2 linked regions of the Filimonas lacunae genome follow. The protein of the gene in region 1 interacts with the protein of each later gene in a pairwise test. Links are inferred from orthologs where the notes say so. Each region holds a gene or a part of one and is shown in the gene's direction. Other genes may lie near its edges. The genes, in order: lpdA and FLA_RS27975.

What was found.
Region 2: the proteins of lpdA (region 1) and FLA_RS27975 interact in binary tests that used the Escherichia coli proteins (3 or more experiments, as listed by UniProt). The link is inferred for Filimonas lacunae from one-to-one orthologs.

The regions. Positions count from the first base shown.
Region 1 is NZ_AP017422.1:724,158-736,491, reverse strand. Bases 5,842-8,737 are described here. They hold lpdA (dihydrolipoyl dehydrogenase), read left to right. Parts: upstream 5,842-6,532; coding sequence 6,533-7,942; downstream 7,943-8,737. Other genes in these bases: fbp (class 1 fructose-bisphosphatase), read left to right, coding at 8,359-8,737; FLA_RS03015 (phosphoenolpyruvate carboxylase), read right to left, coding at 5,842-6,319. Outside these bases: FLA_RS03030 (glutamate synthase subunit beta), read left to right, coding at 1-544; FLA_RS03025 (ammonium transporter), read left to right, coding at 891-2,249; FLA_RS03020 (outer membrane beta-barrel protein), read left to right, coding at 2,598-3,677; more of FLA_RS03015, read right to left, coding at 3,752-5,841; more of fbp, read left to right, coding at 8,738-9,390; FLA_RS03000 (serine hydrolase domain-containing protein), read right to left, coding at 9,420-10,697; FLA_RS02995 (MFS transporter), read right to left, coding at 10,715-11,905; FLA_RS02990 (DUF4197 domain-containing protein), read right to left, coding at 11,933-12,334. UniProt on the Escherichia coli protein: Lipoamide dehydrogenase is a component of the glycine cleavage system as well as of the alpha-ketoacid dehydrogenase complexes.
Region 2 is NZ_AP017422.1:7,079,362-7,091,826, forward strand. Bases 4,787-7,813 are described here. They hold FLA_RS27975 (ATP-dependent helicase), read left to right. Parts: upstream 4,787-5,131; coding sequence 5,132-7,495; downstream 7,496-7,813. Other genes in these bases: FLA_RS27970 (EamA family transporter), read right to left, coding at 4,787-5,024; FLA_RS27980 (peroxiredoxin), read left to right, coding at 7,680-7,813. Also shown: magnesium/cobalt transporter CorA, read right to left, coding at 1-36; FLA_RS27950 (Na+/H+ antiporter), read right to left, coding at 54-1,643; FLA_RS27955 (OmpA/MotB family protein), read left to right, coding at 1,740-2,654; FLA_RS27960 (META domain-containing protein), read left to right, coding at 2,779-3,270; FLA_RS27965 (DUF72 domain-containing protein), read right to left, coding at 3,274-4,017; more of FLA_RS27970, read right to left, coding at 4,095-4,786; more of FLA_RS27980, read left to right, coding at 7,814-8,249; FLA_RS27985 (carboxymuconolactone decarboxylase family protein), read left to right, coding at 8,334-8,930; FLA_RS27990 (NifU family protein), read left to right, coding at 9,037-9,636; FLA_RS27995 (AI-2E family transporter), read right to left, coding at 9,646-10,782; nicotinamide riboside transporter PnuC, read left to right, coding at 10,867-11,484; FLA_RS28005 (AAA family ATPase), read left to right, coding at 11,481-12,017; FLA_RS28010 (sterol desaturase family protein), read right to left, coding at 12,046-12,465. UniProt on the Escherichia coli protein: A helicase with DNA-dependent ATPase activity. Unwinds DNA duplexes with 3'-5' polarity. Translocates on single-stranded DNA with 3'-5' polarity. Initiates unwinding more efficiently from a nicked substrate than double-stranded DNA.

The DNA.
Region 1 (12,334 bases):
GTTTGAACTGATGCCTAAGCCCGCCAGCAGCCGTACCCCATTCATGCCATGGCCTACCTACCCCATGATATTGAAAACCTCTACTTCGCACGACGAAGGTTGTGAGCGTCATTGGGCTATTGCCACCAAAGAATTTTTGGGTAACGAAAAAGGAGAACTGACCGGGTTAAAGATTGTTGACCTGGAATGGAAAATAACAGAAGATGGCCGCCCTGCCCAGTTTACCGAAATAGCTGGCAGCGAAAGAACCATTCCTTGTGAAAGAGCTTACCTGGCTATGGGCTTTTTACACCCGCAACATGAAGGCATGTTAAAAGAACTGGGTGTAGAAACCGACGAAAGAGGTAATGTAAAAGCAGGCGAAAAAGCTTTCCAAAGCAATATTGCCAAAGTTTTTGCCTGCGGCGATATGCGCAGAGGGCAATCGCTGGTAGTTTGGGCCATTAGCGAAGGGCGCGAATGTGCCAGGAAAGTAGACGAATTTTTGATGGGAACTTCCTTGCTGGAAACCAAAGATGAATCGCTTTTACAAGCCGTGATTTAGTTTTTTTATTCCGATTTATAGCTGAACAACAGACCATTGCCTTTCCAGGTAATGGTCTTTTTTTATCCCCAGAATGAGGGAGATACTACCAGCCAGCCATAAATACATTAAACAAATTTAATATTAAATAAAATCCAAAGCAGGTTCCAGATTTTCTAAAAATTGAAAATTCAGAAACTATGGTTTTTTCAGGCAAATTACACCTCCAACTAATTGTGTACTAATTACATGCAGAATTATATTACACCAAATAATATATGTATAAAAACTTGCAGAATCTATAATTAATCGTACTTTTATTTAAATTAAATCACATTTTTTATTTTTTAATTTAAACCAGAACATTATGAGTAAAGTCACTATCAAACAGGTGGCACCCTTTGTACTCTTGTCGGCGATTGCACTTGGAGCCCTCACCATTCAATCCAAACCAGACACCAACGATCCCAGTACTTACAGCGCGGCTGATATTACATGGATTTTAGTATCCTCTGCCCTTGTGTTTTTAATGACTCCCGGTCTTGCCTTTTTCTACGGTGGGATGGTGGACAGAAAAAACGTGATTTCCACTATGATGAAAAGTCTGGTGGCTGCAGGTGTGGTAAGTGTATTATGGATAGTAGTAGGCTTTAGCCTTTGCTTTGGCGACTCTATCGGAGGTTTCATTGGCAATCCCACCACCTTTATGTTTTTCAAGAATGTAATGACCGGCGCTCCCCATTTACAGGATGGCGCTCCCTTAACTATCCCTTTAGGCTTATTTGCCGTTTTCCAGTTAATGTTTGCTATCATCACCCCAGGCCTGGTAGTAGGTGCCGTTGCAGAACGTATCCGTTTTACCGCCTATGTGCTGTTTGTGGCATTATTTGGCCTGCTGGTGTACGCACCACTGGCACACTGGAGCTGGCATCCCAACGGCTTCCTGGCTAAAATGGGTGTATTTGACTTTGCAGGTGGTACCGTAGTACACATTTCTGCAGGTTGTGCCGCTTTAGCAGGTGCTTTAGTATTAAAACGCAGACATACACATATTGAACACAGAGAAATTCCGCCAGCCAACGTGCCTTACGTGTTGATTGGTACCGGTTTACTGTGGTTTGGCTGGTTTGGCTTTAACGCCGGTAGCGCTTTAAGTGCTGGTCCGTTAGCCGTTTCTGCCTTCTTTACCACTAACACCGCTGCTGGTGCTGCTGGTTTATCATGGATGTTCTTTGACGTGGTACGTGGCAAAAAACCATCTGCCTTAGGCTTTTGTATCGGTGCCGTAGTAGGCCTGGTAGCTATTACGCCTGCCGCAGGTTTTGTAGCCGTGCCACAAAGTATATTCATTGGCGTAGTAGCTGCTATCATTTCAAACGTAGCGGTTTACTTCAAACAAAAATCAACTTTAGATGATGCCTTAGACGTATTCCCTTGCCACGGTATTGGCGGTATGGTGGGTATGTTAATGACAGGCATTTTCGCTTCTAAAAACGTAAACCCTGCTGGTCCGGAAGGCGGCCTTGCCTTCTTCCTGATTCAACTGAAAGCAATGTTGATAGTAGTGGCTTACAGCTTTGTAGTATCTTATGCCATCTTTAAGTTCATCGGCTTAATTCTGCCATTACGTGTAACAGCAGAAGAAGAACTGGAAGGCCTGGATGCAACTCAACACAATGAAGAATATGCCGGTAAAAACTTAACAGCTACTTTAGCGGCATCCTAATATTTTAAAGACTTTCTGATTTTATTCATAAAAGGGCGAACGGGGTGCTACCCGTATCCCGTTCGCCCTTCTGGTTTTTGATTTTTGCCTGAGGAAACATAGACAAGATTTGATTGTTCTCTTTGCCTGACGAATTTGACGACTAACTGACGACTTCTGAATCAACTGCTCTCTAGGCTGGCCATTTTATAACGTACACACAAACACACGCATTCACACTATAACTATCGGTTTTTAGACAGCTAAAAACAGAAAAGGTATTGCCTTTAGGAACGCGGGCTTCTGGAACAAGCTTTCGCGCGCCGTGTAAAGCAACACCCTTTCATTTAACACTTAAAAATCCTCACAATGTTACAAAAATTATTTGCAACAGGCGTTGCAGCATGCGCAGCCGTATGCGTAGACGCGCAAGACACCACTAAGACAGGCACTTTTACGCTATCGGGAAACGCCGACGTTTATTACAGATACAACACCTCTAAACCTCCTGTATTTGACCCTACTACATCCAACGCACCTTATTACAATAGCCCTACCAGCTTTACCCATTCTCATAACTCATTTGAGTTAGGAATGGCCAGTTTAAAAGCAGAGTACACCAAAGGCAAAGCCGGCGTAGTGGCCGACCTGGGCTTTGGCAGAAGAGCAGAAGAATTTGCTTACAATGATGCAAACACCCGTTTAGCCATTAAACAATTATATGTAACCTACGCTCCTTCGGATGCGGTGAAGTTTACTTTTGGTAGCTGGGCCACCCATGTGGGCTACGAAGTACTGGATCCCTACCTGAACAGAAACTATAGCATGAGTTACATGTTCTCTTATGGGCCCTTTTCTCACACAGGATTGAAAGCCGACATTAGCCTGGGTGGCAAAAGCGCCTTGATGTTAGGTATTGCCAACCCTACCGATGTAAGAGACGGCAGCACTTTACCTAAAAGCGTTTTGGCTCAGTTTTCTACAGGCAGCAAGGATGATAAGCTGAAACTGTATGTAAACTTTGTAGGTGGCAAACAAAACGACTTTAAGAAAGTAATACAAGGAGATGTAGTAGTCACATATGCGGCAACTTCTAAATTTAGTATAGGCTACAATGGCACCCTGCAATCGGTAAGCACAAGACCAACCACTGCTGATGACTATACCAGCGGCAAATGGTGGGGTTCGGCTTTATACCTGAACGTTGATCCTAAAGATTGGTTTGGCCTTACCGGCAGATTTGAATATATAGGAGATAAAGACAACATCATTGGCGTAAACCACGCTATTGTGCCTACTATTTCTGCCAATTTTAAAGTAGACAACCTTACCATTATACCTGAGTTTCGCTTTGATGCTACCAATAATGAAACCATATTCCAGAAAGCTTCCGGCGGTACCAGCAAGTCAACAGGCAGCTTTATACTGGCAGCCACTTATCACTTTTAATTCCGCTATCAGCCATACAAAACGAAAAAGCCCGGCTAGCCGGGCTTTTTCTATGTTGGTGTATTAAAGTAAAATTATACCGAGTTGCGACCTGCGTTGATGATGCCAAATGAGCAACGCATTACCATTTTCTCATAGTTACTTTTCACCGGAGAATCAATTAACTGCTCTTCCAGTTCGCGCACTTTGGTGATACCAAACTGCTGAATGGTTAACAGCGGCAACACAATACGCTCACGCATTTGGATAGACAACTGATCAACCGGGTAATCACCCATCAGATCTGCATTACCGGATAAACGCAACACGTACTTTTTGGTTAATTCGTATTCAGCATAGATCAGATTCCAGATTTCGCCGTACTTCGGATGCTCTGATAAGAAAGCGGTGAGCGGGAAAAATGTCTTTTTCATAGACATTTCGCAGTTGTCCATTAAGGTTTTAAACAACAGACTGCTTTTATACAGGCTGCTAACCTCGTTCCACCTGCCGGCTTCATCCATTTTCTTTAACGCCTGGCCTACCCCATAGTAACCGGTAACGTTTTGCTTTAACTGGCTCCAGGAACCTACATAAGGAATGGCCCTGAGATCGTTTAAGCTTAACTGGTTGCTGGAACCTCTTTTAGCAGGACGACTACCTATGTTGGTTTGTGAATAGAAACGTAACGGACTGGCATGGCCCAGATATTCCAGGAAGTAAGGATGATTTTTCAGCTTCACATAAGAATCAAAGCTATCTACAGCCAGTTGGTTTAACAGTGCATCTTCTTCGGCAGAAAGTGTATCTCTGCGTGGTGCAAACAACTCATTGGAAATACCGGCATTGATTAACTGCTCAATGTTAAACTGGGCAGAGTCGATAGTGCCGAAATTAGAGCTGATGGTTTGCCCTTGTATGGTTAATTGAATTTCGTTGTTGGCGATATTCTGGCCCATAGAAGCGTAGAACTTATGCGTTTTCCCCCCCCCACGGGCTGGTGGACCTCCCCTGCCATCAAAGAACACAACATCGATATCATATTCACGGGATATGCGGGTTAATTCTTCTTTCGCTTTATAAATGCTCCAGTTAGCCATCAGGTAACCGCCATCCTTAGTGCCATCAGAGAAGCCTAACATGATGGTTTGGGTGTTGCCACGGGCTTCCAGGTGTGCACGATACTCTTTGATAGCATACAGCTTCTGCATAGCAGCACCTGCATTTTGTAAATCTTCCACAGTTTCGAACAATGGAACGATATCAATGGTCAGTGCTTTTTTATCCCAGCCACTCAGCATAAACAAACCGTACACCTCCATGATGTTTACAGCGCTGGTAGTATGACTGATGATATAGCGGTGACAACCTTTTTCGCCGTTCACCTGTTGAATGCCCTTTATCGCACGTACTGTTTCAACACAGTCGCGACTTAATTCGTCATCCAGCACAGCAATATCTTCCAGCTCTTTTACGTTCATCAGCGCGGCAATTTTGCCGTCCTCATCTAGCTGCTGGTAGTTGGCTGGCAACAGTTTTGTATGAGCCAGGATGTCTTCAATCAGCTTACCATGAACACCGCTGTCCTGACGCACGTCCAGTGAAGCAAAGTGCAAACCAAACACCTGCACCTTACTAATAAGGTTTTCCAGTTTGTACAGGAACAGACCATTGTGCTGGGTAATAAGCGTTTCCCTTATTTCCAGTAATGTTTTCAACAGCTGGTTGCCACAAACATCGCAAGGATATTCTTTCACAAACAGGTTGGTATACAACTGGTTTTCGAGGTTCAGCAACGCATCACTGATACCTTTAAAGGTAAGACGGCGACGCAGCTTACGCAGCTCCAGATAGTAGCACTTCATAATGCTGCGACGCAGCGATTCGGCCACCTTTACCGTAGTATCGGAGGTTACGAAAGGGTTACCATCCCTGTCGCCACCAGGCCAGAAGCCCAGGTGAATTAACGGGTTGTTGGCATCCACCGCATCCGGGAACTGCGATTTTATTTCACTGAGTATTTTGCCGGAAGCGGGGTAGAATATGTTTTCGAGATACCATAACAGGCTTACCGCCTCATCGTATGGTTTCGGTTTTTCTCTTTTGAGGAAAGGCGTTTTGCCCAATTGTTGCAGGTATTCGTTTACCGTAGCGCTATCGGCATTAGATAAGGCTTTTGCCAGATCGCTGATAATGCCCAATACCTCGCCAGGATAAAACTGGGTAGGATGCGCAGTTAACACCATGCGAATGGAAAAACGCTTCATCTTTTCGGCCAGCGCTCCCTGCTTGCCTTTTTGTATCACTTCCGACTGCAGGTGTTTTAAACTGCCGGGACCGTTCATGTCATGGGTGTTGCAGAAAGCTGCATCTTCCAGGGCATCAAACAGCACAACCTGCCTTTCGGCATATTGTATAAATCTAAACAACAGATCCAGTAACTCCTGTTCTTTCCGATACGGGGTGTACTGCTCCATAAAAGAGGTAATGATGTCATTAGGGCTCTGTTGCTTTCTGTAGCCTTCTTCGCAATGTATCAGGAACAGCGATAACAGCACTCCCGTTTTTTCGATACGGTGAAAGGGAAGGGAGGTGAAAAGACTGTTATACAATTGGAACCTGATGGCTACCAGGTTTTTGTATTGTTGTAAAACGTTATCCATAATATACGCATTAGTAACAGCAAGAACGCCAAACTGTTACAGCGGTCTAAGGTAGTACAATTTACCTTTTATGCAGGCACCCCCCTTAAATTTGGATAATATTCAATTTCCACACCTCTATTAACAACAGCTGTTAGCACACGTAACTCTGTTTTTTAATTTGATTGGTTGCACGTAATTTCGCTCATCTTATCAATAAAATCATTTAGTGCCATGGCATACGATGTAATTGTTTTGGGCAGTGGTCCCGGAGGTTATCCCGCCGCTATCCGTGCCTCACAGCTTGGATTTAAAGTAGCTATCATTGAAAAAGAAGTGTTAGGTGGTATATGCCTTAACTGGGGTTGTATTCCTACAAAAGCGCTGCTGAAGAGCACGCAGGTGTATGAATATATGAAACACAGCACTGCCTATGGTATTAATGCAACAGGTGTGCAAGCCGATTTTGGCGCCGTTATCAAGCGTAGCCGTGGCGTTGCCGACAAAATGAATAAAGGCGTTCAGTTTCTGATGAAGAAGAACAAGATTGATGTAATCATGGGCTTCGGTAAACTGAAAGCAAAAGGCCAGATAGAAGTAACTGCTGCCGATGGTTCTAAAAGCGTGGTAGAAGGTAAATACATTGTTGTTGCTACCGGCGCCCGCGCCCGTCAGCTGCCTAACTTACCTATCGATGGTAAGAAAGTGATCGGCTACCGCGAAGCAATGGTATTGCCTGAGCAACCAAAAAGCATGATTGTGGTAGGTAGCGGCGCCATAGGCGTTGAGTTTGCTTACATTTATAATAGCCTGGGTACTAAAGTTACCATTGTTGAGTTTTTACCACGCATTGTGCCTGTTGAAGATGAAGACATTTCTAAAGAACTGGAAAAACAATACAAGAAATTAGGCATTGAAGTAATGACCAACTCTTCTGTAGAGAAAGTGGACATTGCTGGCAAAGGCGTAAAAGCGACTGTTAAAAAACAAGACGGCAGCACCGTGGTTCTGGAAGCTGACGTGGTGTTAAGCGCTGTAGGTATCGCTGCTAACATTGAAGGTATCGGACTGGAAGAGTTAGGCATCAAAACCGACAAAGGCCGTATTACCGTTGACAAAAACTACCAAACCAACGTACCAGGCATTTATGCTATTGGTGATTGCGTTCCTGGTCAGGCCCTGGCACATGTTGCTACCAAAGAAGGTATCAATGCTGCAGAAGCTATCGGTTTCATTGAAAAGAAATATGCTCACCAGCCTGAGGCTATCGACTATAACAACGTTCCTGGTTGTACTTATTGCACTCCTGAAATAGCCAGCGTTGGTTATACAGAGAAAGCTGCGAAAGAAGCTGGTTACGAAGTGAAAGTAGGTAAGTTTCCATTTATCGCTTCCGGTAAAGCTACTGCTGCCGGTGCCACTGATGGTTTTGTAAAAGTAATTTTCGACGCTAAATATGGTGAATTCCTGGGCGCGCACATGATCGGTACCAACGTAACAGAAATGATTGCGGAAGTATCAGTAGCACGTAAACTGGAAACTACCGGCCACGAAATTCTGAACGCTATTCACCCCCACCCAACTATGAGTGAAGCGGTGAAAGAAGCGGTTGCTGTAGCTTACGGCGAAGCAATTGACATCTAGAATTACTGTTCGCAATAAAGTAAAATGCCGGGGCTGAAAAGCTACCGGCATTTTTACTTTTACCTCCTTCCCCCTTCCTCCAATATGTTCCGTGCCAAAATTCAACAGTACCGCAGCCTTTAGAAAACCATTTTTCATTTTTCCATACCTCATAGCGCACATTGATAATATTAATTTAACGTTACCCCTATATTTTTAGACAATTTTTATACTAAATCGTTGCCATTGTGAAAATTTCAAAAATCTTACGCCACACCAGTGTAAAAACTGCATCCTAATATTGCTATATCAATCGGTAGTAACCGAAAAATTCAACAACTCATTTATTCACCAAAAATGAAAAGGACAGGTACGCCCCTTATCCTTACCGGTAAAAGCATGCCTGTAGTTTCAGCAAAACAGAAGTCCATCATACTATGCAAACACACATCATGACGCTGGAAGAGTTTACTATTCAGGAATTAAGAAACTTTCCGAAAGCTACCGGACAGCTATCCGGCCTGCTGCGCGATATTAGCCTTGCCGCTAAACGCATTAATGTAGAAGTAAACAAAGCCGGACTGGTGCATCATATCATTGGCAGCACCGGCACCACCAATATACAGGGCGAAGAAGTACAAAAACTGGATGAATTTGCCAATGCCCAACTGATTAATGTGCTACGTGGCGGCATTAACTGTGCAGGTATAGCCAGTGAAGAAACAGATGATATTATGCCTTTTGACGATCCCATGAGCAATAAGGCTAAGTATGTGGTACTGTTTGATCCGTTGGATGGCAGCAGCAATATTGACGTAAACATTTCCATAGGCAGCATCTTCTGCATCATGCGCCGGGTAACGCCATTGGGCACACCTTGCACAGAAGAAGATTTTTTACAGGATGGCAAAGCTATAGTAGCAGCGGGCTACATCATTTACGGTTCCAGCACCATGATGGTATATGCAACCCGCAGAGGAGTAAATGGCTTTACCCTTGATCCTTCTATTGGCGAGTTCACCCTCAGTCATCCCAACATTAGCCAGCCGGCTTCGGGTACTATCTACTCGGTGAACTATGGCAATTTTGGATCGTTCAGCGGACAAGTGCAACAGTTTATTGAGAATTGTCAGAACAGGCATAAAAATAATGGCGGCCCTTATTCGTTACGTTACACTGGCAGCCTGGTTGCCGACATACACCGTAACATGCTGAAAGGTGGCATATTCTTGTACCCCACCACCAGCAAAGCACCTAATGGCAAGCTGCGTTTATTATATGAATGTATGCCTATGGCATTTATTGTAGAGCGGGCAGGCGGCAAAGCCAGTAACGGCAGCAAAAGAATACTGGACATAAAAGCAACATCTCTTCACCAGCGATCTGCATTGATTATCGGCAGTGAAGAGATGATGATTGAATACCATAACGAACAACGTGTGGATACGTCCCGTCATCTGGTATACTAAAAACGACCATCAAAGCCTGTGATTAGGAACTAATCCAGGCTTTGATATACCAGTGCTTTAAACTTATCCTGTATCTCGCCATGAGTTAACGGCGATTGGTTAATAAACAGTAATCCTACCAGGTGCTTTTGCGGATCGGCCCAGTAAATGGTGCCAAAGTAGCCTCCCCAGGAAAAAGTACCCGTAGAAGCGCCCAGCTTAGCCATTCCTTTTTCGGTGGTGATTTCGAACCCCAAACCAAACTTGTTAAGCCCTACCTGAATATCACCTACCTGATTCATAATCATGAGTTCTACGGTACGGGGCGATAAGATGCGTTTTCCATTATAAATGCCTCCGTTCAGCAACGCCTGCAAAAAGATAGCATAGTCTTGTACGGTAGATACCAGGCCTGCACCACCAGAATAATAAGTACCTTTTCTTTTAGCATAGTCTACAGAAAAAGCGATGCCCGGTTTTTCTTGGTAAGGAACCAGTTTTTTCGTGTCTTTATCTATTGTGTATAGTGCTACCAGGCGATTTTGTTTTTCCTGTGGCAGGTAAAAATAAGTATCCTTCATGCCCAGTGGCTCAAAGATGCGTGTTTTAAAAAACTGGTCTAAACTCATACCCGACACTACCTCTACCAGGTAACCTAACACATCGGTGTTTAAGCCATAAGTGAATTTTTCTCCCGGGTTATGCTCTAATGGTAAAGTTCCTAAACGGGTAATAGCAGTAGCTAAATGAAATGTATCACTGCCTATACCTGATGGAATACTCGCCTTGGCATAAATAGCTTTTGTTTTTTTAGCACCAATGCCCGCATAACCAATACCAGAAGTATGCGTTAACAGATCGCGGATAGTGATTTCCCGCTTGGCGGGTGTGGTAGTATAAGAACTATCGGCTTCGTTAAACTGATCCAGCACCTGTGGTTTGGCAAAAGAAGGAATGTATTTAGAAATGGGATCGTCTAACAGCAGCTTTCCTTCTTCAAACAGCATCATTACCGCCACACTGGTAATGGCTTTGGTTTGGGAAGCGATGCGAAAGATATTATCTTTTTGCATAGTAGCGTTCCCTTCTGCCCCACCGGTTCCGAATGCCTTGTTATATACAATATTGCCATCACGGGCAATAAGTGCTATAGCACCTTTCAACCAGTTGCTGTCAATGTACTGCTGAATGGTTTTGTCGATACGTTGTAAACGTTCGGCCGAAACATGGGCCGCTGCCGGGGCGGCGGGATGCAATACTTCCTGGGCATTTACGGTTGCTGCTGCTGTCAGCGCCATGGCTGACAGCAGGTAAAATACATTTCTCATATTGTAAGCTGAAGGTTTTATAAAATGGGATCTAATGCTTTTTTATAAGTGATTGCATAAATGATAAAGGCCAGTACCATTAAAACTATGCCTGCCAGACATACACCCGTCCAACCAGCTGCCGACCACACGATCAATCCCACTGCCGAACCTAAGGAAGTGCCTATAAAGCTCACTGTCATAAACACAGTGTTCAAGCGGTTACGCGCCTGCGGCAATAAAGCGTAAATGCGGCTTTGATTAGATACGTGAATAGCCTGTATACCCAAATCCAGTATAACAATACCCACTATTAACACGGCCAATGTATGCGGAAAAATCAGGAACAACAGGTAAGAGCAGGCGATTACCATTATACCGTACCCGATAGGCACGCGTGGGTTACGCTTATCGGCCGAACCGCCTATCAGCGGTGCTATTAACGCACCGGCAGCGGCCGCCAGGCCAAACATACCGATGGTATCACTGTTATAATTAAAAGGCTCACTACTCAAATGCAACACCATCGCTGTCCAGAACATGCTAAAAGCACCAAAAGCCAATGCATTGATAGCAGAAGCTTCACGCAGCAGCGGTTGTTCTTTTACCAATGTTAACAGGGATTGCATTAATGAGCTATAGGAACCGGTGTAGTGAGGCTTACTATGTGGTAACAACACGCGCATCAGCAACAACAGGCTGGCGGTAATGCCGGCTGCTATCCAGAACATGCTGCGCCAGCCCATCCATACACCAACCCAACCACTAAGGGTACGCGACAGCAGAATGCCAACTAACAGGCCGCTCATAATAGAACCTACCACCTTGCCTCGCTTTTCGGGCGCTGCAAGGTGGGCGGCTAATGGTAATATTAACTGAGGAATAACAGAAGTAAAACCTATTAAAAAACTGGCTATTTCCAACATCAGCAGTGATGTAGACTTGGCGGCCAGTATTAAAGAAAGGACTGCTGTTAAAGTAGTGAACAGTATCTGTTTCTTTCTTTCCAGCATATCGCCCAACGGTACCAGAAAAAGCAAACCCAGGGCGTATCCTATTTGTGTAAGCACGGTAATATTACCTGCTTTTTCTTTCGCAACTCCAAACTCTTTACTGATAGGTAGAATTAATGGCTGACAATAATAAATGTTAGCTACAATTAATCCCGTGCAGGCAGCCATTAACACAATCTGCCCACGACTTAACACATGCTCCGGCTTTTTTTCCATGAAGCAAAGTTACGTGCAGTGAAAGGTTTATTTGCTGCTTCCAAATACTGTTTTCAACAGATCAGTGGTACGGGCAACAGGATCTTTACGAATGGCCTTTTCTTCCTGCCCTACCTGGTAAAACACACCTGTTAATGCTTTTTCAGTAACATAGGCGCTTAAATCAGGATTGATTTTAGACACCAATGGTATTTTGTTGTAAGCAGTGATCAACGTATTCCAATGTTTGGTAGCCCCTACTTTAGACAATGAAGTTTCAATCACCGGCTTAAAAGCGGCTGCTAAAGGAGAAGTGGTTTTTACCTTTAAATAAGTGGTAGCTGCAGTGTCAGAACCTTTTAAAATACCTACGGCATCGGTAATGCTCATCTCTTTAATAGCATTTACGAAAATAGGTGCTGCACTTTTAGAAGCATCTTCTGCTGCGCG
Region 2 (12,465 bases), 6.4 Mb from region 1 along the record:
CGGGAATATCATTTGAAGGTATTTGGTAGCTACCATAGTTATTAGTTAAAACGTCATTTACGTAAACGTGCTTCTTCTAAATCCAGTTCTCTTTCTTTGCGGCGTAATAACTCATCTGAGTATTTGGCTTCTGTTCGCATTTTTTTCAACTCATCGCGTTGCACATGCACCAGTTGTAATAGAAATTTCCGGTAGGCAGGTATAAAACCAAACATCTTTTCTTTGGCTTCTGCCTCCAGTTTTTTGTCTGCCGACTCTGCCAGACGGCTGTATCTGGCACGCATCTGAGCAAATGCTTCAATATTATTCACTTCTTCTGTATACTCAGCATCTATAAAACCCAGTGCTGCATTAGATATCTGGTATTGTATGCCCAATTCCTGCTCTTGTTCGTTGTCTTCTGCTTTGATATTTAATAAACGTATAACAAATGGAAGCGTTAAGCCTTGTAACACCAATGTAAACAGGATTACCACAAAAGTGATGAACAATATCAGGTCACGATGTGGAAAACCGCTGCCATCTGTTAACGTTAAAGGAATAGATAAGGCAGATGCCAAAGATACTACACCCCGCATACCGCTCCATGCAACAATGAATACCTGTTTCCATCCCGGTTTGGTTTCACGCTGACGAATTTTTTTGCTCAACAGGCGCGGAATGTAAGCTCCGGGGAAAACCCACAAAATGCGAATGAAGATGGTAACCAGGCTGATGATAACGGAGTAGCCAATCACTTCCGGTAAATAATAACTGCCTATACCCTTTACTATATCTGGCAATTGTAATCCAATTAATATAAATACCACACCGTTTAATAAAAACACCAACGTATCCCAAACACTTTGTACCTGTAAACGGGAATTGTAACTATATATGTCCTGTGAACGGAAAGAAAGAAACAATCCACCACTTACCACAGATAGTACACCCGATGTTTCAAAATGTTCTGCAATTAAATACATCAGGTAAGGTGATATTAAAGATATGGCGGTGTCTACACTGGGTGTGGTGGGTAAAAAGCGATGAACCGCATATACAATGTGAGCTATTGCCAGGCCCACTAAAATACCACCACCGGAAACCAGCAGAAAATCTGTTTCTGCTTTCCATAATGTAAAAGTGCCGGTGAAAACCGTAGCCAGTGCAAAACGGAACACAATCAAACTCGATGCATCGTTCACCAGGCTCTCTCCTTCCAGTATGGTAACAATTCTTTTTGGTATACGAATGCCTTGCAGCACAGAAGTAGCAGCCACTGCATCAGGGGGCGAGATAATGCCACCTAATAAAAAACCAAAAGCCAGTGAAAAATCAGGTATGATGGCATTGGATACAAAAGCGACACCCGTGGCAGTAAAAATTACCAGCCCTAACGCCAGCATACTAATAGGCCATCGGTTGTTCCAAAAGTCTTTCCATGAGGTGTGCCAGGCGGCAGAATATAACAAGGGTGGTAAAAAAATGATAAAAACTATATCAGGACTTAAGTTAATACGGGGCATTGCCGGAATAAGACTAATGCCTAAACCTGCAATTACTAAGATAATAGGATACGAGATACGCAACTTTTCGCTCAGCAACGACAACATAGAAGTACCAAACAGTAGCGAAATAATGAGAACAAGTTGACTTTCAAACATATCTTAAAATTAAGCAATCAGTATTAGAATGTAACCGTATCAGAAATTTTTGGCGCGGTTTTCGGATTAGCTAGTTAACCTAAAATCTAAGACATTATGAAAAAACAAGTTTTGGTAATGGCTGCGGTGTCTTCTACACTGCTATTTGCCTGTGTTAGTCCTAAGAAATTAAGAGAAGCCGAGTCTCGCTACACACAGCTCAACGGAGCCTATCTTGAGTTACAAGGAAAATTAAGAACCTGTGAACAAAATGCTAAAGATTCTGCTGACGCCTATAATAGAAGAAAAACAGCCTACGAATACAGACTGAACAATGCCACCGAACAGGTTGACTTTTTAAAACAAAACAACAACCAGGTGTTGAACCAGTTAAAAGACCTTTCTGTGATATCCGGCTCACAAGCAGAAAGCATTAAGAAATCGCTGGAAAACATCGGTATGAAAGATGCCTATATCAAAGACCTGCAAAGCGCTATTGCTAAAAAGGATTCTTTGAACATGGCACTGGTAATGAATTTGAAAGGTGCTATTGGTAACCTGGATGATAAGGATATCAACATTAAGGTGGATAAAGGGGTAGTATATATTGATATTTCTGATAAACTCCTTTTCAAAAGCGGAAGCTACGATATTACCGACCGTGCTAAAGAGGTGTTAGGTAAAGTAGCCACAGTATTGAACAACCAGCCTAACATTGAATTTATGGTAGAAGGCCATACAGACAATGTGAAGTTTGCCCGCGGTATATTGCAGGACAACTGGGATTTGAGCGTGAAACGTGCTACATCTGTGGTACGCGTATTACAGGATCAATATAATATTCCACCAGCACGTATGACTGCAGCTGGTAGAAGTGAATATGTGCCTGTTGCCGATAACAACACTGCAGAAGGTAAAGCTGCTAACAGGCGTACAAGAATTGTGATTTTACCACAGCTGGATCAGTTCTTTAAATTATTGGAAAATCCACAACAAGGTGGTGGTCAGCCAGTACCTGCTCCGGCACGTTAATATAAATAGATCATGTTTAAAAGCCGGTTCATCCAAAGGGTGACCCGGCTTTTTCGTGATGTAACATCGTAAAATAACGGTATACCGGCATTATAATTGAAGGTTTTAAAGCAAAACAGCTTGTATGAAACGTAATCAACACTTTTTTACCGGCCTTTTTTTCATTTGTATAGCTGTAGCTATTGCCTGCCATTCAAAAAGTTCGCAAACCTCCCGTTATTCGGATACAACCTCAGCTAAGCAAGTAGCTTATGTAAATGTGGGTGGATCGCTGGAAGGTAAATGGTATTTGCAACCTGAACTGGCTTCTGATACCAGTACCGGGCGTATACCGGAAATTACTTTCCACGCATCGGATGGCCGTTTTACTGGTAGCACCGGTTGTAACAGAATGAGCGGCACTTTTATCAGAAAAGATGATACACTGCAATTTGATAGCAGGATTGTATCTACAAGGATGGCTTGCATTGGTTATAATGAGAAGCCCTTCATTGATAATTTACTGCGCACGAATCACTTTGTGATTAAAGGAGGTATTCTGATGTTGATGTACAATGAAACCGTTCTATCAAAATGGGTACGTCATCTTGAAGATCAACCTATAAAGAAAGCGTAAACTTTATTCACTGGTCATGTGGATAAGTTGCAAGGCATTATTAATAGCGTTACCATAATAGCAGTTATTAAAATATGCCCAGATAGTATGGCCGTTGCTAACCTCTTTTTTAATGAATGTGCTGAAATGTAGTAGCATCTCTTCTGTATAGTTGCTTTTGTACAAAGCATGCGGCCCGTGAAACCGGATATATATGTTATCAGCAGTAACATGTTCAGCGTATGGGAAGCCGTGGCCGGATTGTGAAATCACAAAAGCGATGTTGTATTTAGCCATCAGCGTAATACTCTCTTCCTGCATCCAGGTTGAATGTCTCACTTCCATAGCAAAAGAGTACATGGAGTATTTTGTAGAAAGCAGTTTGTAAAAGTGTTCTGCTACTTCATAATCGAAAACAAGGGAGGGTGGTAGTTGTATTAATACAGGTCCCATCTTTGGATGCATGGGCTCAAATACCTGGAAAAATCTTTCCAGTGATTCTTCTGTATTTTTTAATTTCTGAATGTGCGTAACATACTGGCTCATCTTGGGGCAAAACAGAAAGTCGTCTGGTACTTTATGCACCCAGTTTTCCACCGTTTTCTTCAAAGGCAGATGATAAAAGCTGGCGTTGATCTCTGTTGTGGAAAATGTGTTGGCGTAGAAGGTAAGCCAGTCGGTGCTTTTTAGTTTCTGCGGATAAAACAATCCTTTCCAGTCCTGATAGCTCCATCCTGATATACCTATATGTATTTTTCCTGTTTGCATGGTACCGGCTTAATAGGTTAACAGGTAAATCAGTACAATTTATCTGCCAACGTAAACCGGTGATACAAAGAAGGTGTTTATTCCTCGGTTTTTGCTTTGCGATATTTAGCAAGGTTTATCAACAACAAGCTCACAAGAATAACGACCAGACCCACGAACTGTAATGTGGACATGGTTTCGTTGGCAAAGAATACACCTAGTATTACTGCCACCACCGGATTTACATAAGCATGTGTACTTACCTGCGTAGCTGTGCAAACCTGTAGCAACCATACATAAGCACTATACCCGGCCAGTGAACCAAACACTACCAGATAAGCCAGGGCCAGCCACGACTTCATGGGCACTTCCATCGGATGAAAATGCTTTATTTCGCCAATGCAGGCACCAAATGTTACACACACCACTCCTGCAATCAGCATTTGCCAGGCAGTGGTTACCATAATATGTCCGGTAGAATAATACTTGGAATACAACGATCCACCTGCCCAGCTAAGTGAGGTAAAAACCAAACCTGCCATGCAAATGATTTCCAGCTTGCTGCCACTGAGTGAGATATTACCTAAGCGTTCTGTGAATAACAGCACCACGCCAACCAATCCTACCAGTAAACCGATTAAAGTAGGCTTACTGTGGAAATTAGTTTTCCACATAGGTTTGTCTAACAGCACAAAAGAAATGGGGGTGGCTGATAAAAAGATAGCTACCAATGAGCTGGGTAATGTTTTTTCAATCAAACCCACGCTGCCATTAGATATAAATAATAAAAAAATGCCGCTGATGCCAGCTGTCTTAATCTGTTGTGCGTTAGCCCGTGGCAATTTTTTGATACCACAAAAACTAAGTAATAAAGTTCCGGCTATTAAAAAGCGCATACCAGCCATGGTATAGGGAGGTATATGTTCAACACCCATGCTGATAAAGAAATAAGTAGAGCCCCAAACCAGGTACACCGTGATAAACGCAATGATTATCAGGATGCGGGAAGCGCTTTTTGTGTTATCCATAACAGGTGTAGTTGTTTTCTCAGTGATATTGGATAACGAACTTACTTAAAATTGGAAGTATATCCACACCTTTCAAAACATCGCCCCGGCTTTCTTACCTTCGCAGGATGCAACATTTAGTGAAGGGATTGAATGAACAGCAGCTTGCCGCTGCTACACATATTAACGGTCCGTTAATGATTGTGGCTGGTGCGGGAAGCGGTAAAACCAAAGTGCTAACTACCCGTATTGCCTATTTAATGGCCAATGGTATTGATGCCTTTAATATTCTGGCGCTGACTTTTACCAATAAGGCTGCGCATGAAATGAAAGAACGTATTGGTAAAATGCTGGGAAGTAACGAAGCCCGCAATTTATATGTGGGAACGTTCCACAGTGTGTTTGCCCGCATATTACGTGCCGAGGCGCACCAACTGGGTTACCCTAACAGCTTCACCATTTATGATTCAGATGATGCCCGCAGTGTAATTAAAACTGTGGTGAATGAATTAAACCTGGATGATAAACATTATAAGCCCAACATAGTAAACAGCAGGATCTCTGCTTTGAAAAACGCATTGATCGGTCCTGCCGATTACCTTAACAACAGAGCTGCGCAGGAAGAAGATACACGTGCCAACCGCCCGGCCATTGGTCAGATTTACCAATCTTACGCTGCCCGTTGTTTCAAAAACGGCGCGATGGATTTTGATGACCTATTGTTGAAAATGCATGAATTACTGAAAAACTTTCCGCCGGTGCTACATAAGTACCAGCATAAGTTTAAGTATATCATGATTGATGAGTATCAGGATACTAACCCGGTACAGTACGAAATTACCAAGCTGCTGGCTGCCGCCAATGAAAATATTTGTGTGGTGGGTGATGATGCGCAAAGTATCTATAGTTTCCGTGGTGCTACTATTGAAAACATTCTCCAGTTTCAGAAAGACTATGAGGATGTAAAAGTGGTGAAGCTGGAGCAAAACTATCGTAGTACCAAAAGTATCCTGCATGTGGCCAACCATGTTATTAAGAATAACACCGGCCAGATTGCAAAGGATTTGTGGACAGATAATGCAGGTGGGGAAAAAATCAAACTTGTTCGTACCATGACGGATAACGAAGAAGGCAAGTTTGTAGCAGATACCATTAAAGAGCAAAAACTCAGAAACCATTATACCAATAAAGACTTCGCTATTTTATACCGTACTAACTCACAAAGCCGTGCTTTTGAAGAAAGCCTGCGCCGTATGGGTATTGCCTATAAAATTTTCGGAGGTTTAAGTTTCTATCAGCGTAAAGAAGTAAAAGACTTTATCGCTTACCTGCGGGTTATTGCTAACACACGTGACGAAGAAGCGCTGAAACGTATTATCAACTATCCTGTACGCGGTATTGGTAAAACTACCATTGAGCGCGCAGTGATTGTGGCTAACGAACAAAACATTACCCTGTGGGAAGTTTTTTCTGCTGCCGGTGCCTATGGTTTTAAAGCGAGTACGTTGGAAAGTATTACCAACTTCGTTACCATGATCAGGTATTTCCAAACAATGCTTACCGATAAAAATGCTTCTGATGTTGCTGTGCAGGTAGGTAAGCACACAGGTCTGGTAAAAGAACTGTTTGCAGATAAAAGTGTGGAAGGGCTGGCGCGTTACGAAAACGTACAGGAATTAATGAACTCCATTAAAGAATGGACGGAAAGCCCGGATAGTGAAGATGGCGAAGTGAACGATAAATCATTGGGCGCTTACCTGCAGCAGATTACCCTGTTAACAGATGCGGACAACGATAAGGAAGATAGCGATGTGGTAAAAATGATGACCATTCACGGTGCAAAAGGCCTGGAGTTTCCGGTGGTATTTGTAGGTGGTGTGGAAGAGTCTATTTTCCCCAGCGGTATGAGCATTAACACGCGCGAAGAACTGGAAGAAGAACGGCGTTTGTTTTATGTAGCGGTTACCCGTGCTAAAACAAAGTTGTGGTTAAGCTTTGCCAACAGTCGCTACCGTTTTGGTAACCTGGTGCAAAATGAGCCCAGCCGTTTTCTGGACGAAATGCCGGAAGATTACATTGATAGAAGCTATGCTGGTGGCGGAGCCCGCAATCAGGGTGGCTTTAGTAATATGGGTACAGCGTTTGAACGCACCCAGCGTGGATTTGGTGGAGAAGCTGCACAGGCTGAAAGACGTTATGGTCCTCCTCCTGCGAAAAAAACACAGGCACCGGCAGCAGGTACCAACAAACCTTCTTATATGCCACCGCCTAAACAGGCGCCTGTGGTTTCTCATACACCTTCCGGTGATTTTGTACCCAGCGATACCAGCAATTTACAGGCAGGCCAGCAGGTAGAACATCAGAAATTTGGCTTTGGCCAGGTTACCAAAATGGAAGGTTCGGCCCACAACCCCATAGCTACCGTTGTATTCAAGCAAAACGGGGAAAAGAAGATCATGCTCAATTATGCCAAGCTGCGTATTGTTGAATAGTGAAATAACATTTCCTTTTTCATCAATAAAATCTATTAGGGCATCAATAATATCGATTTGATAAGTAGTGATTACAGGTGCACTTTTGCACCTGTAATTGCATGCCTGTTACAGGTAATACTTGCCATATACAAGTTGGGAAAATCGGAATTAATTATAGTAACGTTATAAAACATCATCAGTTATGAGTAACAAAGTATTATCCATTGGCAATCAGTTTCCAGCTTTTACTAAGAAAGCGGTTGTATCTATCGAGAAAGGAAAAGAGTTTACAGAAATCACTGAGCAAGTTGGTGCTAAAGATGGTAAATGGACAGTAATGTTCTGGTGGCCTAAAGATTTCACTTTCGTATGTCCTACTGAAATTGCTGAATTCAACAAAAAGCACAGCGAATTCACCGACCGTGATACTGTACTGATTGGTGCTTCTACCGATTCTGAGTTTGTACACGCTGCATGGAGAAGAGATCACGCTGATCTGCGCGACCTGAAATTCCCTATGCTGGCTGATACTTCTAAGAGCCTGGCTGAAGAACTGGGTATTTTAGATGATGCGGAAAAAATTGCTTACCGCGCAACTTTCATCATCGACCCTCAAGGTATTGTACGTTGGGTAAGTGTATATGATCTGAGCGTAGGTCGTAGTGTACAGGAAGTTATTCGTGTACTGGATGCTCTGCAAACAGACGAACTGTGTCCTTGTAACTGGAGCAAAGGCGAAGAAACATTAACTACAGCCCTGGCTTTGAACTAAGAGAAGGGATTTTAATTTATTGATGAGACACAATACGATGCGGCAGGAATATTCCTGCCGTATTTGTAAATAAAACAAATTACCATGAGCGAGGTTTTAATACAGAACGAAACTTTTATCAACCTGCTGAATGAAGTAGGTATTTCTGAATACACTCCTTCTGCCAATGCCCAGGCATTATTGCAGGTAGAAGCGAAGTATATCAAAGACCTGAAAATAAACGTAAGCAACGTTTTAAATAATTCTCAAAACCTGAACAGGAAAGAAGCGTTATTACTGGCACTGTCTATAGCAGTAAACGAACGTTTTGATTTACTGAAACAGTCTTTCACTCAACTGGCTATCGCTGCTGGTGCTACCGAAGCAGAGATTGCAGAGGTAATTGCCTGCACTTCGCTGATGAACACCAACAACGTGTTTTATCGTTTCAGGCACTTTATGCACAAAGATTTTTACAACAACCAGCCTGCAGGCATCAAAATGAGCATTATGATGAGTCCTGTACTGGGTAAAGAATTTTTTGAGCTGTTAAGCCTGGTGGTTTCTTCTGTTAACGGTTGCGAAATGTGTGTAACCAGCCATGAAGCTTCTGTTTTACAACACAATAGCAGTGAAATTCGTGTTTTTGAAGCGGTAAAACTGGGTGCGGTAATCAAAGGTTTGATCACCATTTTGTCCTAAATATCTGAGGTTTAGGGTTTTATGTTTACTCTAACAGATTACTGTTACGGAATAGAGCCTTAAACCTTAAACTTTGTACCTTTGTTGACAAGGTAAAAGCAGCGTTATGATTAAAACAGGAAATCCCGTTATTAGCATATATACGGAAATGACACCCAATCCGGAAACAATGAAATTTGTAGCCAACAAATTATTGTATCCCGGTAAGAGTATTGATTTTGCAGATGAAAGCCTGGCTGGTCCTTCACCCCTGGCTAAAGAATTGTTCAGCTTTCCTTTTATCAGGAGCGTATTTATTGCCAGCAACTTTGTTACGCTGACAAAAACCAACGATACAGAAGACTGGCAGGATGTAATCCCTACCATCAAGCAGTTTTTGAAAGACTACCTGGAAAATGGCGGTGCTGTAATCAATGAAGAGGAAGTATCCAAAATCAAACAGGAAGCCAGCAACACCGTGGAAGCTGATGATGACGATGTTGTAAAAAGAATTAAAGAATTACTGGATAACTATGTGAAACCGGCAGTTGAAATGGACGGCGGTGCTATCCAGTTTAAAAGTTATAACGAAGGAATAGTAAACCTGATGTTACAGGGAAGCTGTAGCGGATGTCCTTCATCTATGATCACCCTGAAAGCGGGTATCGAAGGTATGATGAAGCGTATGATTCCTGAAGTAAAAGAAGTAGTAGCAGAAGCTGAATAAGCTTTTCTGCTACGCCTTTTTCTCAGCAGTTGTTACTGCCGGCGGTGAAACTTCTGTAGTAGGCTCGGTTTCTACAATGATTACCTGGGTTGTATTACTGGTTTCATCGCCTAATAAAATTCCCCAGGCCTGTGTGGATTCTATTCCATCGAATATTACTTTCAAAATAGCCATGATCGGTATCGCTAAGAACATACCGGCAATTCCCCATATGGCGCTACCTACCAACACGCCAACTATTGTAACCAGCGCATTTATTTTCACTTTAGAACCTACCACACGCGGTAATAGAATATTGCTGTCTATAATATGAACAATTACCAACACTATAGCCACACCTAGCACCGTAGCGGGTGAATTGGTGGTAAACGTAATCAGCAGACTTAATATGCAGGCAGTAAAAATACCTACATACGGTATCAGGTTTAATAAAGCAGCTATTACACCCAACATCAACGCATATTTTACACCCAGTATAAAAAAGCCGGTGCAGTTCATAATGGCTACAATGATCATTTCAATGATAAGACCAGCAATGTAGCTTTTAATCACATGGCGGGTTTTGCCCATAATATTTCTTACCGCAGGGCTGTGTTCTTCCTGGAAACTGCGTATGAAAAAGCGGGTGATAATGCCCCTATACAATAACAATAAAAAGGTATAAATAGGAATCAGCACCATGTAAATAACGGCGCTGGATAAAGTGGAAACAGTGGTGCCTACTACTGTAGAAGTGTGTGACAATGTTTGCGAGCTGGCTGAGTTTAAAAACTCACGCATTTTAGCGCCGCTGATGTGAAAGCGTTCCTGGATACTGTTTTCGAGATTTACTAATGCCCCCTGCAATTGCACACCCAGTTTGGGTAAATCGTTTTGAAAGCTTACCAGTTGTGAAAAAATGAAATAGAGTATTATGCCAATGATGATAATGAACAGCAGCACAGATAACGCGGCAGCTACGGTACGTGGTACTTTACGCTTTTCCAGAAAATCACAAGGCGTCATTAATATAATACTGAACAAAGAAGCAAAAGCCAGTGGTACTAATATGCTATGACCCACGTACATGATAAAACCAATCAATACAATGCTGATCAATGTATGGCTGAGTTTCATATAAAAAGGCTGCGGACTGGTAAGGGGCATAACAATTGATTTGTACTATTGTAAATATAATACTAAAAGCCACTGCAAATCAGTGGCCATCTTCGCCTTTATCTTTGATAAATAATGGAATTACTGTTTCACCAGTTTATGGATGGGCTTCGGGCTACTACCTGGCCTGAGTTTATGGCTGTACTCACCGGTATTGCCAGTGTGTATTTTTCCCGTTCGGCTAATATACTCGTGTATCCTTTTGGTGTTATCAGCACGGCTATTTATGTATACATCAGTTTTGCCGGCGGTCTGTTTGCGGAAGCTGGCTTAAATATCTACTATGTTATCATGAACCTGGCCGGTTGGTATATGTGGTCGCGCCGCACAGATACAGGCGAAAAGGTTTTACACATCACCACATCAAATGGTCGGGACTGGCAACAAACACTGTTGTTTTTTGGCGGCATGTGGCTTGCTCTCTGGTTACTGTTACGAAAATTTACTACCAGCACGGTTCCTCTGGAGGATGCATTGGCTTCTGCTTCGGCTTATACAGGCATGTTCCTGATGAATAAAAAGAAAATGGAGAACTGGATCTGGTGGATTATTACTAATATCGTTTCCATTCCCTTGTATTTTATCAAGGGATATGTATTTACGAGTGTTCAGTTTATTATTTTTCTGGCGCTGGCTATTTCAGGTTGGATAGTATGGTATAGAAAATGGAAACAGGAAAATTTGATGGCATGAAGAAAGTAGTGGTGATAGGCCCGGAGTCAACGGGCAAAAGTACCTTATGCGAGCAGTTGGCAAAACATTACCAAACTGAGTGGTGTGCCGAGTATGCACGTGAATATCTGTTAACTCATGGCAGTAATTATACTTTCGACAACCTGCTTACCATTGCTCAGGGGCAAATAGTGCTGGAAAACCAACACGCAGTTTCTGTTGCGCAAAAGCAAAATCCTTTTCTTTTTATTGATACGGATATGTATGTGATGAAGGTTTGGTGTGAATATGTATTCAACCGTTGCCATCAGTGGATACTGGATGAAATTGTATCGCGTAAATACGATCTGTATCTGCTGTGTAATATTGATCTGCCCTGGGTAAAAGATGAATTACGCGAATACCCGGACGAACAACCACGTCGTGAACTATACCAGATTTACAAGGATATCATGATTAATCAATCCACACCTTGGGTGGATATCAGTGGTAATTACGATGAACGTTTACAAAAAGCCATTGCAGGCGTAGATACATTCATTACCGCCGGATAGTCCAGGTTAATTTGTTCTAAGCGTAACGTCAGTAATCCGTTTTCACCTTTTTATCAAAGGGCAGTAATAACTGCTCTTTCAGATTGCCATCTTCCCTGCCGGTTAGTACGTCCAGACCGTATTGCAGTTTGTTAGTATCGGCATTGGAATAGGTGCCGAAAAGTCTATCCCAGAATGAAAAGATGTTTCCATAGTTACTGTCGGTTTCGGGCCGCACATAATGATGATGTACCCGGTGCATGCCAGGTGTAACAATTACCAGTTTTATAAGACGATCTGCCCAACGAGGAAGCTTAATGTTAGCGTGGTTAAACTGGGAAAGCACTACTGATAAGGATTGATATAACATCACCAACCAGATAGGAGCGCCGCTAACAAAAACGGCTATAATAGTAAACACGGCTCTGAAAACGCTTTCACCGGGGTGGTGGCGGTTAGCCGTGGTGGT